Regions from separate parts of the Janthinobacterium tructae genome, predicted to be linked through region 1. Evidence: predicted binding sites of a transcription regulator. Region 1 holds the regulator's gene; the other holds the start of a gene.
What was found. The regulator sigma-54, encoded in region 1, starts transcription at its own class of promoters, with help from an activator protein. The targets are predictions, from matches to a motif close to TGGCANGNAANCTGCTTT.
Positions count from the first base shown of each region.

Region 2: FJQ89_RS21655 (TorF family putative porin) is a predicted target of sigma-54. The motif match lies at 3,290-3,307, and genes of this name have one in related genera.

Region 1 covers NZ_CP041185.1:4,705,732-4,712,862, reverse strand. Annotated here, with positions in the region: gene FJQ89_RS20675 (enoyl-CoA hydratase/isomerase family protein) at 1-999, opposite strand, end outside; gene hpf (ribosome hibernation-promoting factor, HPF/YfiA family) at 1,134-1,496, opposite strand; gene FJQ89_RS20665 (RNA polymerase factor sigma-54) at 1,566-3,044, opposite strand; gene lptB (LPS export ABC transporter ATP-binding protein) at 3,049-3,804, opposite strand; gene lptA (lipopolysaccharide transport periplasmic protein LptA) at 3,804-4,367, opposite strand; gene lptC (LPS export ABC transporter periplasmic protein LptC) at 4,393-5,004, opposite strand; gene FJQ89_RS20645 (KdsC family phosphatase) at 5,050-5,583, opposite strand; gene FJQ89_RS20640 (KpsF/GutQ family sugar-phosphate isomerase) at 5,583-6,617, opposite strand; gene FJQ89_RS20635 (monovalent cation:proton antiporter family protein) at 6,702-7,131, shown strand, end outside.
Region 2 covers NZ_CP041185.1:4,928,250-4,935,380, reverse strand. Annotated here, with positions in the region: gene gshA (glutamate--cysteine ligase) at 1-340, opposite strand, end outside; gene FJQ89_RS21665 (ammonium transporter) at 545-2,080, opposite strand; gene FJQ89_RS21660 (P-II family nitrogen regulator) at 2,092-2,430, opposite strand; gene FJQ89_RS21655 (TorF family putative porin) at 2,442-3,209, opposite strand; gene FJQ89_RS21650 (accessory factor UbiK family protein) at 3,480-3,728, shown strand; gene FJQ89_RS21645 (YifB family Mg chelatase-like AAA ATPase) at 3,840-5,360, shown strand; gene FJQ89_RS21640 (hypothetical protein) at 5,425-5,970, shown strand; gene FJQ89_RS21635 (DUF1840 domain-containing protein) at 6,151-6,495, shown strand; rRNA gene rrf (5S ribosomal RNA) at 6,557-6,669, opposite strand; rRNA gene rrf (5S ribosomal RNA) at 6,848-6,960, opposite strand; rRNA gene FJQ89_RS21620 (23S ribosomal RNA) at 7,098-7,131, opposite strand, start outside.

The DNA.
Region 1 (7,131 bases):
GCTGGCAGGGTTCCAGCGTGGCGCATTGTCCTTGTCGATCACCAGCGCGCGCACGCCTTCGAGCACTTCGCCATGCGCGAAATTGTGGCGCACCACGCTGCGCTCCAGGCGCAGGCAATCGGCCACGCCCAGATGGGCACCGCGTTGCAGTAATTCCAGGGTCACCGACATCATCAAGGGAGAACGCAGGCGCATGGCCGCCAGGGCCTTGCCCGCGAACGCGCTGTCGTCCTGCGCCAGCGAGGCCATGATGGCAGCCACGGAAGGGGCGCCGAAGTGGCGGTCCAGCGCCGTGCGCGCGGTGGCCAAAGGAGAAGCCCCCGCCTCGGCCTGAAACGGCGCGGCCAGCGCCTTGATGGCCACCGGCAAGGCCTCGCCCGGCGTCGAGTCGAACAGGGCCAGCAGCGCCCCCATCTGCGCCTCGGGCAGGTAGACATCGGCCAGGCCCGTGTACAGGGCATCGGCCGCGTTGATCGTCAAGCCCGTCAAGCCCAGGTACAGGCCCAGCCGGCCGGCCAGGCGGGACAGGAAATAACTGCCGCCCACGTCCGGGAACAAGCCGATATTGACTTCCGGCATGGCCATGCGCGTGCGGCCCGTGACGATGCGCAGGCGGTTGCCGGGCCCGGCTTGCGCCACGCCCATGCCGCCGCCCATGACCACGCCATCCATCACGGCGATATACGGTTTCGGGTAGAAATGAATCACATGATTTAAGGCGTATTCTTCCGTAAAGAAATCTTCCAGCAACGCACTGCCGCCTTGCGGCGTAGCCAGGCCCGCATCGTAAAAGAAACGGATGTCGCCACCGGCGCACAGGGCTTTTTCGCTGCTGGAACGGATCACGACGGCGTCCACCTGCGGATCGTCGCGCCAGGCCAGCAAGACGGCACTCAGGGCGCGCACCATCTCCAGCGACAGGGAATTGAAGGCTTTCGGACGGTCGAGCACGATGTGCCCGGTACGGTTGCGGATGGAGGTCTGGACGAAGTCGCTCATGGCAGGCAGAAAGAAGTGAAAGTGCAAACATTCTAGCGCCTGCATGGGGAACATTGCGTTCGACAGGTACGGGCGCAAAAAAGGGCGCAAGATGTGCGCCCTTAGTTGATCACAACTGCTGGAAGCGGGTGGCCTTAAACGGCGACGACGGCGTCTTCCTCGGAGTTGTCTGGCAGATGCTTGATCGCCTCTTTACCGTGCCCTTGCACTTTGGTTTTGTATTTCATCACTTGCCTGTCCAGCTTGTCGATCAGGATATCGATTGCGGCATACAGGTCATGCGCCAGGCTTTCCACATAGACAGTTTTGCCACTCAGACGCAGGTTGACTTCGGCCTTTTGACGTTTTTCTTTCTCTTTGAGGTTATCCACGGTCAGAATCACGGCGATATCGATAACTTGATCGAAATGACGTTTCACGCGCTCCAGCTTCGTTTGTACGTATTCACGGATGGCTGGTGTCACTTCGAGATGATGTCCGCTGATGGTGAGATTCATACACACTCCTAAAGATGATCGGGTTCGTGCGGTCCATCCTATCCGGCCCGCAGAGGAACCGAAAAAAACTTACAAACACTTACGCAGGCTCACTGGCGGAATTTTCAACGCTTCCCGGTATTTGGCAACAGTACGTCGCGCAATCACCATGCCTTGTTCCCCCAGCATGTCCGCAATCTTACTGTCGGATAAAGGATTTTTAGGGTCTTCTGCTCCTGTCAGTTGCACGATCAATGCCCGTATCGCCGTCGATGATGCTTCGCCCCCCGCTTCGGTGGCGACGTGGCTACCAAAGAAATATTTCAACTCGAACATGCCGTGCGGGGTCAGCATGTACTTTTGAGTTGTTACCCGCGAGATAGTACTCTCGTGTAAACCCAGTGTATCAGCTATTTCACGGAGCACAAGGGGGCGCATGGCAACGGCCCCATGCGAGAAAAAGTTCTTTTGTCTTTCTACTATCGCTTGCGCCACGCGCAGGATCGTGTCAAAGCGCTGGCGCATATTCTTGATCAGCCACTTGGCTTCCTGCAACTGTGCGCCCATGGCGCCCTCGCCCTTGCCCTGCTTGAGCAAGTTGGCGTACATGGCGTTGACGCGCAGGCGCGGCATGACGTCGTTGTTCAGGGTGACTTGCCAGCCATTGCGCGCGCGCTTGACGACGACGTCGGGCACCACGTAATCGGACACGTCCGAGGCGAACACGGCGCCCGGATGCGGATTGCACTGGCGAATCACCGTCTGCGCTTCGCGCAAGTCTTCCTCGTCGCAATCGAGGGCTTTTTTCAGCTTGTTGAAATCGCGCTGGGCAAACCAGGCCAGGTGCTTTTCCACGATGACGAGGGCCATGCGCCGCGTCACCATGGCGACGTGCGGCAAACGCTTGATTTGCAGCGCCAGGCATTCGGATGCATTGCGCGCACCCACGCCGGGCGGATCGAAACTTTGCAACAGGGACAAGGCCGTGCGCATCTCGTCGGCGTCGATTTCCAGCTCTTCCGGCAGGCGCGCCAGGATGTCGTCGAGTGACTCTTCCAGGTAGCCATTGTCGTCGAGCGCGTCGATGATCAGCTCGACCAGCGCGCGGTCGCGCAACTCGAGCACCGTCACGCGCATCTGCTCCATCAGGTGCTCGCGCAGGGTGCAGTGATGGGCTTCCAATTGCGGACGGGAATCTTCGTCGTCGGGCGCCTTGCCCCGGCTCGCCTCGCTCCAGTCGCTGTCGCCGCCGTCCGCGGCGGCCGGGCCGTCGCCCGCCTCGCCATCAAAGGCTTCTGCTTCGGCCGGCGCCGCAGGCGCATCCTGGCCTGGCGGCTGGGGCGGCGCTTCGGCCGGCGCGGCCGTGGAACTCAGGGCCCCGTCGGACAGCAGGCGCAGCGAATGATCGAGCGGATCGTCGAGGCGCTCGAGCAAGGGATTGTCCGTCAGCAGTTGCTCTAGTTCCTGGTGCAATTCCAGGGTAGACAATTGCAACAGGCGTATCGATTGCTGCAACTGCGGCGTCAGTGCCAGGTGCTGCGAAGTGCGCAGCTGCAATGATTGTTTCATTGGCTCACATGCGGAAGTGTTCGCCCAGGTAGACCCGGCGTACCGACTCGTTCGCGATGATGTCGTCGGGGCGTCCCGACGCCAGCACCGAGCCCTGGTTGATGATGTAGGCACGGTCGCAGATACCCAGCGTCTCGCGCACATTATGGTCGGTGATCAGCACGCCGATATTGCGCTCCTTCAAGAAGCGCACGATGCGCTGGATCTCGATCACGGCGATCGGGTCGACACCGGCGAACGGTTCGTCGAGCAGCACGAAACGCGGGTCGGTCGCCAGCGCGCGGGCGATTTCCACACGGCGGCGCTCGCCGCCCGACAGCGACAGCGCCTGGTTCTCGCGCAACTTTTCAATTTGCAAGTCGGCCAGCAATTTATCCAGGCGCTCCTCGATCTCGGCCTTCTTCAGGGGACGGCCTTCGACGGTCTGGATTTCCAGCACGGCGCGGATATTGTCTTCCACCGTCAGCTTGCGGAAGACGGACGCTTCCTGCGGCAGATACGACAGGCCCATCTGCGCGCGGCGGTGGATCGGCAGGCGGGAAATGTCCACGCCGCTGATATCGATGGTGCCGCCGTCCGACGGCACCAGGCCGACGATCATGTAGAACGAGGTGGTCTTGCCGGCGCCGTTCGGGCCCAGCAATCCCACCACTTCGCCGCATTCGACTTGCAGCGAGACATCATGCACGACTTGCCGCTTGCCATAGGTTTTTTGCAGCCCGCGAACGATCAGGGTGCTGCCGCAACGTGTATTGTCCATTAGTTCTTTCCTGGTGCGGGCGTGGCCGGCGCCTTGGGCTTCGGCTGGATCACCATGCGCACGCTGCCGCCATCGGGCGTGCTGGTGCCGCTGTCGGAATTTTCCATTTTGAATACTTCCTTGCGGCTGTCATACGAGATGAAGGCACCGTTGGCCACGTCGGTCACTTTCGTGCCTTCCAGGCGCGTCAGCTTGGCCTTGGAAAACAGTTTCACCACTTCCGTCTTGTTATCGTATTCCACGCGCTCCGCCTCGCCTTCCACCCACAGGTCGCCCGCGCCATCGCGCTTCTGGCGGAAGGTGGCCAGCTTGCCGGGATCGGCCCAGAAGGTGATGAACTGGTAGCCTTGCGGGTCTTCCGTGATCAGGGCCCGGCCCGCCTTCATGGTCAGAGTCCCTTTCACCAGCACGACGTCGCCCGTCAGCGTGCGTACCTGCTTGACGTCATCGACGTGGCCGCTACGTGCCGTGATGACGGCTTCCTTCTCGGAATCGGCCTTCTCGGCATGCGCCACGCCCATCATGGCCAGAGAAAATACGGTCAACAGCAAGATATTCTTCATAGTATGGTTTCCTTGTTTCATTCTGTCATTTTGCCGCCGCAGCCGGGCGCGGTTTCGGCGGGAGGACCATGCGCAGCGCATTCTGCACTTCCACCACGCCAGTGGCGTTATTGGCCTTCATGCCGATGCCATTGATGCGCGAGGCGCCCGTCAGGATATCGACAGGCACGTCCGTTTCCATTCTTTCTTCATCCGGGAATACCGTCAGCGCTTCCGTCTTGACTGTCAGGTTCTGCGCCTTCGGACTGGCCACGCGGTCGATCACGACCTTGCGGTGCAGTTGCAACCGGGTATTGTCCTGGTCGATATGCGCCAGTTCCGCATTCATGTTCATCGGCGGCATGCCAGGCGTAAGCTTGCGCACGAAAGGCTGGTCGATATCGGATGAATCGTCGAGCGGATAATGCGTGAGCTTGGTGCCCGATACGATATAGCTGGGTTTACCCGTCAAGTCCATGCGCACCAGGCTGAAATTGGTGATGAAATAGTCTGGCTCATCCAGATGCTTGCTGGCCGTGATGTCCTGGGCATTCTTGTTCATCACTTCCAGCAGCCAAAAGCTGCCCAGCGCAAAGACGACGGCCCCCAGCACGGTAAAAATCATGCGCCAGCGATGGGCGCCTCCTGGCTTACGCATAGGATTTCACTCTTTCAAATCTGACTGGCGGCAAGGCGATGCGCCTCACTCCAGGAATGGCGCCATGACGCGCGCATAGTTATCCTGAGCGCGCAGCAGGAATTCGCAGATCTCGCGCACCGCGCCACGGCCGCCGCCGGCCTGCGTCACATGGTGCGCCAGGTCCAGCGCTTCCGGACGCCCGCCCGGCACGCTGACGGCAAAGCCCACGCGGCGCAGGATGGGCGCATCGATGACATCGTCGCCGATATAGCCGCATTGCTCTTCCGTCAAGCCCGTCAGCGCCAGCAGTTCGCGAAACGGCGTCAGCTTGTCGTGACCGCCCTGGTGCACATGGGTAATGCCCAGGTCTTGCGCGCGGCGCGCCGTGATGGCCGAGCGGCGCGCGCTGATGATGGCCGTCTGCACGCCCGATTCCTGCAGCAGCTTGATGCCCAGGCCATCATACACATTAAACGTTTTCATCATCTCGCCATCGGGGCCGAAATGCAGGCTGCCGTCGGTGAGCACGCCGTCGACGTCAAAGATCATCAGTTTGACCTTGGCCGCGCGCGCCAGGTTGTCCGCTACGCTATCCATCAGATCACCTTCGCTTGCGTCAGATCATGGATATGCAGCGCGCCCACCAGCTTGCCGTCGGCATCGACGACCAGCATCTGGTTGATGCGGAACTGCTCCATCACGGCCACGGCATCGACGGCCAGGCGTTCGGGCGCGATGCTGCGCGGCTGCGCATGCATGACGTCGCGGATCGCCACTTGCGTGAAATCCTGCACGCGCTCGAACATGCGGCGCAAGTCGCCATCGGTAAACACGCCCACGGGGCGCTCATCCGCATCGACGACGGCCGTCATGCCCATGCCCTTCTTCGTCATTTCTTCCAGCGCCTGCAGCAAGGAAGCGTCCACGGGCACCTTCGGTACACGTTCGCCGCTGCGCATGACGTCATGCACATGCGTGAGCAGGCGGCGGCCCAGGGCGCCACCCGGGTGCGAGCGGGCGAAATCTTCTTCCTTGAAGCCGCGCAAGTCGAGCAAGGCCACGGCGATCGCGTCGCCCAGAGCCAGGGTGACGGTGGTGCTGGCCGTCGGCGCCAGGTTCAGCGGACAGGCTTCTTTCTCAACGGAAATATCCAGGTGCACGTCGGCCAATTGCGCCAGGCTGGAGTTCGGTTTGCCCGTCATGGAAATGAGCACGCCGCCCATGCGCTTGACGACGGGCATGATGGCCATCAGTTCCGACGATTCGCCGGAGTACGATATGGCAATAAAAGCATCGTCCGAGGTGACCATGCCCAGGTCGCCATGGGCCGCTTCGGCCGGATGCACGAACAGGGCCGGCGTGCCGGTGGAAGCGAGGGTGGCGGCAATCTTGCGCGCGATATGGCCGGACTTGCCGATGCCGGAGACGACGACACGCCCCTTGCATTGCAGCAACATCGCCACGGCGCGGCCTACGCTGTCGTCCGTGGCCAGGCGCGCGTGCAGCGCAACGATGGCGTCGGACTCGATCTGCAAGGTGGTGCGGGCCAGCGCGACGGCGCGCTCGGTCGTCGCTTGCATGTCAATTCGATCAAAAGCTTTCAGCATTGTTTTTTCATGGGTTACACTCATGCCCAAAGTATAAACGAATTAGGAAAGCAAAAAACTTGCCAGTCACAACAAACAACGATTTCCATTGACCGCACCGGGCAACCCATGTTTTCCTCGCTTGAACTGACCCTGATGTTACTCGGCAGCGCCGTGCTGGGCGTGGTCGCTTTCAGAATGTTGCATCTGCCGCCCATGCTGGGCTACCTGGCCGTCGGCATCGTCATCGGCCCCCACGCGCTGGGCCTGGCAGCCGAGAACGAAGCCAGCCACACCCTGGCCGAATTCGGCGTCGTCTTCCTGATGTTTTCCATCGGGTTGGAATTTTCTCTGCCCAAGTTCCTCGCCATGCGGCGCATCGTCTTCGGACTGGGCATGGCGCAGGTGGTCACCACCATCATCGCCACAGTCGTCTTCGGCTGGTTCGTCGGACGCTACCTGTCCGCCTACATCCACCTGAGCTGGCAAGCCGCCTTCGCCCTGGGTGGTGCGCTGGCCATGTCGTCGACGGCCATCGTCTCGAAAATGCTCACGGAAC
Region 2 (7,131 bases), 220 kb from region 1:
CCACGTTTTGCAGGTATTGCGGCGTGGTGTTGTGCAATTCCGGCACCATCAGCAGATTGCGGGCGTCCGGACAATACTTGTCGATGGCAGCCATGGCCGCCTGCACGGACAGGGGCAGCATTTCCGTGGCCAGGTTATGAAAACCGCCAGGGAACAGATTGGTATCGACGGGCGCCAGCTTGTAGCCCGCGTTACGCAAGTCTACCGAGCAATAGAAGGGCGGCGTGTGCTCTTGCCACTCCATGCGAAACCAGCGCTCAATGGCCGGCGTCGCGGCCAGAATCTTTTTTTCGAGGTCGAGCAGCGGTCCGGTCAGGGCCGTGACGAGATGGGGAACCATAGTTACATCCTTAAATTATGTGCAGTATTCAAAAAAGCACACAGAACTGCCGACTATATTACCGTGTAAGTATCCCAAATCGGGGCAAAAGCCTTGTTTTAAAGACCTTTTCCATTCCCACAACGAAAAAAAGGCACCTCAACGAGGCGCCTTTTCCAGCCTGACATGCCGCGCCGGGGCGCTGGCATGCCATATTGCCATCATTTAACCATGATATGCCTGCTCGCCATGGCTGGTGATATCGAGGCCTTCGCGCTCTTCTTCTTCCGGTACGCGCAGGCCGATGACGATGTCGACCAGTTTATAGGCGATGACGGAGACCACGGCCGACCAGATGATGGTGGTGCCGACCGCTTGCGCCTGCACCCACACCTGATGGCCGATCGAGTACGGATCCGCCGACATCTTGTTGGTGACATAGTCGAAGATGCCTTGACCGCCCAGTTGTGGTGCAGCAAACACACCCGTCAGCAAGGCACCCAGGATGCCGCCCACGCCATGCACGCCGAACACGTCGAGCGAATCATCGGCGCCGATCAGGCGTTTCAGGCCATTCACACCCCACAGGCAGATGACACCGGCCAGCAAGCCGATGACCAGGCCGCCCATCGGGCCGACAAAGCCGGCTGCCGGGGTGATCGCCACCAGGCCGGCCACGGCGCCGGACGCGCCACCGAGCATGGATGGCTTGCCTTTGCTGATCCACTCGCCAAATACCCACGACAGGGTGGCGGCGGCAGTGGCCAGCAAGGTGTTGACGAAAGCCAATGCCGCCACATCGCCCGCTTCCAGCGAGGAACCGGCATTGAAACCGAACCAGCCCACCCACAGCAGCGAGGCACCGATCATGGTCATCGTCAGCGAGTGCGGCGCCATCGATTCGCGGCCGTAGCCGACGCGCTTGCCGATCATGACGGCGCCTACCAGGCCGGCAACGGCGGCGTTGATGTGCACCACGGTGCCGCCGGCGAAGTCCAGCGCGCCTTTTTGCCAGATCCAGCCAGCCTTCAGGGCTTCGCTGGCCGAGGTGGCGGCGTTGGTGATCAGGTCAGGACCGGTCCAGAACCACACCATGTGGGCCGCTGGCAGGTAGGCGAACGTGAACCACAGCACGACGAAGGCCAGCACGGCGGCAAACTTGGCGCGCTCGGCAAAGGCGCCGACGATCAGCGCGCAGGTGATGGCGGCAAACGTGCCCTGGAATGCCACGAAGACGAACTCGGGAATGACGACACCCTTGCTGAAGGTGGCGGCGGCGGCAAACGTGCCCTTGGCCGGATCCCAGATACCGTTCAGGAACAGGCGGTCGAAGCCACCGAAGAAGGCGGTTTTTTCCGTGAAGGCGATCGAGTAGCCGTAGATGCACCACAGCACGATGACCAGCGCGAACACCATGAACACCTGCATCAGCACCGACAGCATGTTCTTCGAACGCACCAGGCCGCCGTAGAACAGGGCCAGGCCGGGGATGGTCATCAAGATCACCAGCAAGGTGCTGATCATCATGAAGCTGGTATCGCCCTTGTTGGCGACGGGCGCGGCGACTGGCGCAGCAGCGGCCGGGGCCGGAGCGGCGGCAGCGGGCGCGGCGTCAGGCACCGGCGTCACGGCGGGGGCGGCGACGGCCGTGGTCGTGGCCGCCTCCGTCTTGGCGGGCGCATCGGCAAAGCTTGGCGTGGCGATGCCAAACGCACACAGGCAGGCTATCCCGGCGAGCAATTTTGTTATATTTTTATGCATCAATATTCCCCTTAGAGCGCTTCGTTGCCGGTTTCACCGGTACGGATACGGATGACCTGTTCCAGGTTGTAGACGAAAATCTTGCCATCACCAATTTTACCGGTACGCGCGGCACCTTCGATCGCTTCGATGGCCTGGTCGACAATGGCGTCATCGACGGCCGCTTCAATCTTGGTCTTCGGCAAGAAATCGACGACATACTCAGCCCCACGGTAGAGTTCCGTGTGACCTTTCTGGCGGCCGAACCCTTTCACTTCGGTGACGGTAATGCCTTGCACATTGATAGCCGACAAGGCTTCACGCACTTCGTCCAGTTTGAATGGTTTAATGATTGCGGTAATCATTTTCATGGCAGTCTCGCTTAAAAGGTTTTGGACACGGTCAGCACGAGACCGGATTTCGCCAGGTTCTTGCCATTCGGTGCCAGCGACGTGATATTGGCTTTGACGTAGGCCAGGGCAACGGTTGCCATGCCGAAATCCTTGGTGACACCGAGCTTGTAATCGGTGTAGCTGAGGGAATCGTTGTGCGCGACCTTCTGGCGGCCCACATGCAGGTTCAGCAGATAACCTTCGTACATATCGATATTCGCACCCACATCGAGGTAGCCGCTGTTCTTGCTGTCGGCGACACCAAACAGATTGGTCGTCGAGTGCGAGTACTTGATATAGGCAGGGCCGTAGCCAAGCTGGCCGTACAACTCGAAAGTGTTGGCATTGGTGCTCAGCCCATTCGAGGGATAGAAATAGTACAGGCCGCCCACATCATAGGTAAAATCCTTGCTGATCTCGCCCCGCTTGCCGCCGTAGATATCCCATTCCAGATTGGTATCGCCGCCGCCATCCTTGATCCATTTGATGCTCGACAACCAGGTGCCCACATACAGGCCCGTCGGATTGTGGGTATAGTCGGCACCACCGCTGATGGCTGGGTCAAGACGGCTTTGCGACACGCCACGGTAGCGGTAGTCGGTGGTCAATGCCACGTTGTAGCTCACCACGTTATCAGGTACGGCTTCGGCCGCGGCAGGCGCTGCCACTGCATCCTGGGCCATGGCGCTACCGCACACGGCGGTCATGGCCAGCGTCAACGCTGCTACTAAAGTCATGTTCTTGGAGAGATTCTTCATGGCGATTTCCTTTTATTGAACTTTTAAAGCGGTTGAGGTTTAAAATCTTGGCTGGAGATCACAAAGCGTTCATACCTTCTTTAGCAGAATACGTGCCAGCTCTCTTGCCACCTTGACAGGTGCATTTCCGTCCATACATACCCTGCAAGCCATTGGGCATGCGGAAATGGGCTGCTGAAGCGTTGTGGATTTACCCATTTCCGCACCAGATTAACACCGCTGTGCACCGCAATGGTGCGATGCACATGCCGCACCATAAAAGGACTGACCATGGACATGAATACCTTCTTTAACGACTTGCAAGGCAAGATTCACCAGGCCATCGAGAACTCGCCGGCCAAGGATATCGAGAAAAACGTGAAATCGATGATGACCCAGGGCTTCGCCCGTCTCGATCTCGTCACGCGCGAGGAATTCGATATCCAGGCGCAAGTGCTGGCCAAGACCCGCGCCAAGCTCGATGCACTGGAATTGCGCCTGATCGAACTGGAAACGCGCCTGAACGACCCAAAGGCATAACGTACCGCCAGCAAGGTCGCGTTATACGCCGCCTTGCTGGCATATCTCAAGCCTGACAGCGCTTCAAGCGCTAGACTGATCCTGACCGCGCTCGCGCCACAGGGGAGTCTGATGAGTCTGGCCGTCCTGAAAAGCCGCGCCCTGGCCGGCATGGAGGCACCCGAGGTAAGTGTCGAAGTCCACCTTGCCAATGGCTTGCCCTCGTTTACGATAGTCGGCCTGCCGGATACGGAAGTGAAGGAATCGCGCGACCGCGTCCGCGCTGCGCTGCAAAACTGCGGCTTTGAAATGCCGGCGCGGCGCATCACAGCCAATCTGGCGCCTGCGGACCTGCCCAAGGAATCGGGCCGCTTCGACTTGCCCATTGCGCTGGGCATCCTGGCCGCCTCCGGCCAATTGCCGGGCAACCAACTACACCACTACGAATTCGCGGGCGAACTGTCACTGTCGGGCCAGCTACGCCCCATCCGCGGTGCGCTGGCCATGACTTTTGCCATGCAGCGCAGCCAATCGGGCACACCACGCGCCTTCATCCTGCCGCAAGCGAACGCGGACGAGGCGGCGCTGGTCAGCGATGCCTGCATCTATCCCGCCCACAGCCTGCTCGAGGTCTGCGCGCATTTTGCCGCGCCCGCCAGCCAGATGGCCCTGCAACGCCATCAACCCGTGCTGGCAGCGCAGGTTTTTGCGTATCCCGACTTTGCCGATGTACAGGGCCAGCAGCAGGCGCGACGCGCACTGGAAGTGGCGGCCGCGGGCGGCCACAACGTGCTGATGGTGGGACCGCCGGGTGCGGGCAAGACCATGCTGGCCAGCCGGTTTCCCGGCGTGCTGCCGCCCATGAGCGATGCAGAGGCACTGGAATCGGCCGCCGTACATTCGCTGGGCGGCCACTTCAAGGTGGAACACTGGAAACGCCGTCCCTATCGTGCCCCGCACCAGACGGCGTCCGGCGTGGCCCCGGTGGGCGGCGGCAACCTGCCGCGCCCGGGAGAAATCTCGCTGGCACACTGCGGTGTGTTGTTTCTCGATGAAATCGCCGAATTCCAGCGCCGGGTCCTCGATGTCTTGCGCCAACCCATGGAATCGGGCGTCATCAGCATTTCGCGTGCGGCCCGCCAGGCCGAGTTTCCTGCCCGCTTTCAGTTGATCGCCGCCATGAATCCCTGCCCGTGCGGCTACCTGGGGCATGCTTCCGGCCGTTGCCGCTGCACGCCGGACGCCGTGCTGCGCTATCGCAGTCGCCTGTCCGGCCCGCTGCTCGACCGTATCGACCTGCAAATCGAAGTTGCCGCCATGCCAGCGGCGGCGCTGGGGCGGCACGCAGGCGCCGGCGAAAGCACGCAATCCATCGCCACGCGGGTAGCGGCAGCCTTCGCCCTGCAGCTGGCACGCCAGGGGAAAGCGAACCAGCGCCTGAGCAGCACGGAAATCGAACAGCATTGTCGCCTGGAGCCACATGGCGAACAGTTGTTGCATGGCGCCATGGCGCGCCTGCACTGGTCGGCACGCACCTACCACCGGGTACTGCGCGTGGCGCGCAGCATCGCCGACCTGGCAAGCAGCCCCACGATCACGCAGCCGCATGTCGCCGAAGCGATCCAGTACCGGCGCGTACTGCGTGAAATGTAAGGAGAGCAATGAACGCCACACATACGCGATTGCGCGTGACTGGCGGCACTGCTACCATCTGCTGATGAAAAAACCATCACTTGCTCTCTTGCTGGCTACGCTCGCGGCCGCCAGCGTCCTGTCCGCCTGCAGTCCGAAATTCGACTGGCGCGACTATCGCAGCCCCGACGCTCAGTTCACGGCCCTGTTTCCAGGCAAGCCGGCCGTGCTGACGCGCGAGATCGATCTCGATGGCAAGAAAGTCAGCCTGACCATGACGGCGAGCGAGGTTGATGGCAATACCTTCGCCATCGGCAGTGCCGTGCTCGACAACGCAGAACAGGCGCAAGCGGCCCTGCCCGCCATGCAGACCGCCCTGTTGAAAAATATCAACGGCACTGTACGCAGCGAAAAGTCCGCATCGGCAGCCAGCAGCACTGCTGCCGGAATACATCAGCGCAGTTCGCTCAGCATCGAGGCCAGCGGCACGCAGCAAGGCAAGCCTGTCCTGCTGGTCGGCCGTTTTGTGGCACAGGACAAGCACATCTTCCAGATCATCATTCTCGGTGAAGAGCGCAAGCTGTCGCGTGACACCATCGACACCTTCATGGACTCAGTGAAACTGGATTGAGACTTAGTGATCGCTTAAACGGATGTTTTCACGGTCAGCAAGCTCTTGTAAATACGTGCGCTGTCCAACAGATGGCGATATCCGGCTTGCAAATGTGCAATCCGGGCAATCGGACGGCCTGTGCGATGTTTCAAGTCGTGATATTGTTTCGACACTAACAACAAGTTTCAGAAAGCGCTTATGTTGATCTCATTCAAATCCAAATCCTCCCCTGAAGTACTGATGTACCAGGAGCATGCCCAGCGTATCCTCGACATCCTGCACAAGAATCCCACGCGCGGCGTCATTACGCCAACGGAAGCAGGAGATGCCCTGGCCTTGCTGGAAAAAGAAGTCGCGGAAAGCAAATTGCATCCGGAAAATGACATCGAGCACGATACCCATACGCCGGAAACGCTGGAAGATGGCGAATCGGGCGCCCATGCGCGCGCGCAAAAAGTGCATTTTTCGCAGCGCGCCTATCCCTTGATGGAGATGCTGCGCTCGGCCAAGGCAGAAGGTGAAAGCATTACCTGGGGCATCTGATCCCATGAACGCTGCAGACGAAAAAAAACCCCGCACCTAGCGGGGTTTTTTTATATAACAAGCCTGACGATAACCTACTTTCACACTGGTTGCAGCACTATCATCGGCGCAAAGTTGTTTCACGGTCCTGTTCGGGATGGGAAGGGGTGGGACCAACTTGCTATGGTCATCAGGCATAACTTTTTCAACAGCCTGCTCCCAACGGGGCAGCAAACCATCTGATCTGAGGAGGCGAATTATATACGAATTTATCTGGGAATGGGGCCAAAAGTGGCTTTTTATAGCGAAAAAGCACCAGACGAAAAAAAACCCGGCCATTGCTGGTCGGGTTTTTCTCTACTGCGAATAACAAGCCTGACGATAACCTACTTTCACACTGGTTGCAGCACTATCATCGGCGCAAAGTTGTTTCACGGTCCTGTTCGGGATGGGAAGGGGTGGGACCAACTTGCTATGGTCATCAGGCATAACTTGTACTGGCATTTGTCCTCAGTTGAGCGACAAAGCCTGAATCTGGAAGAAGCAAAGATTGGGTAATGAATAGTAGTATCAACAAACACGCAACGTTGTACCGTCTTATCCTCTGTACCTGCTAAGGTTATAGGGACAAGCCGTACGGGCAATTAGTACTGGTTA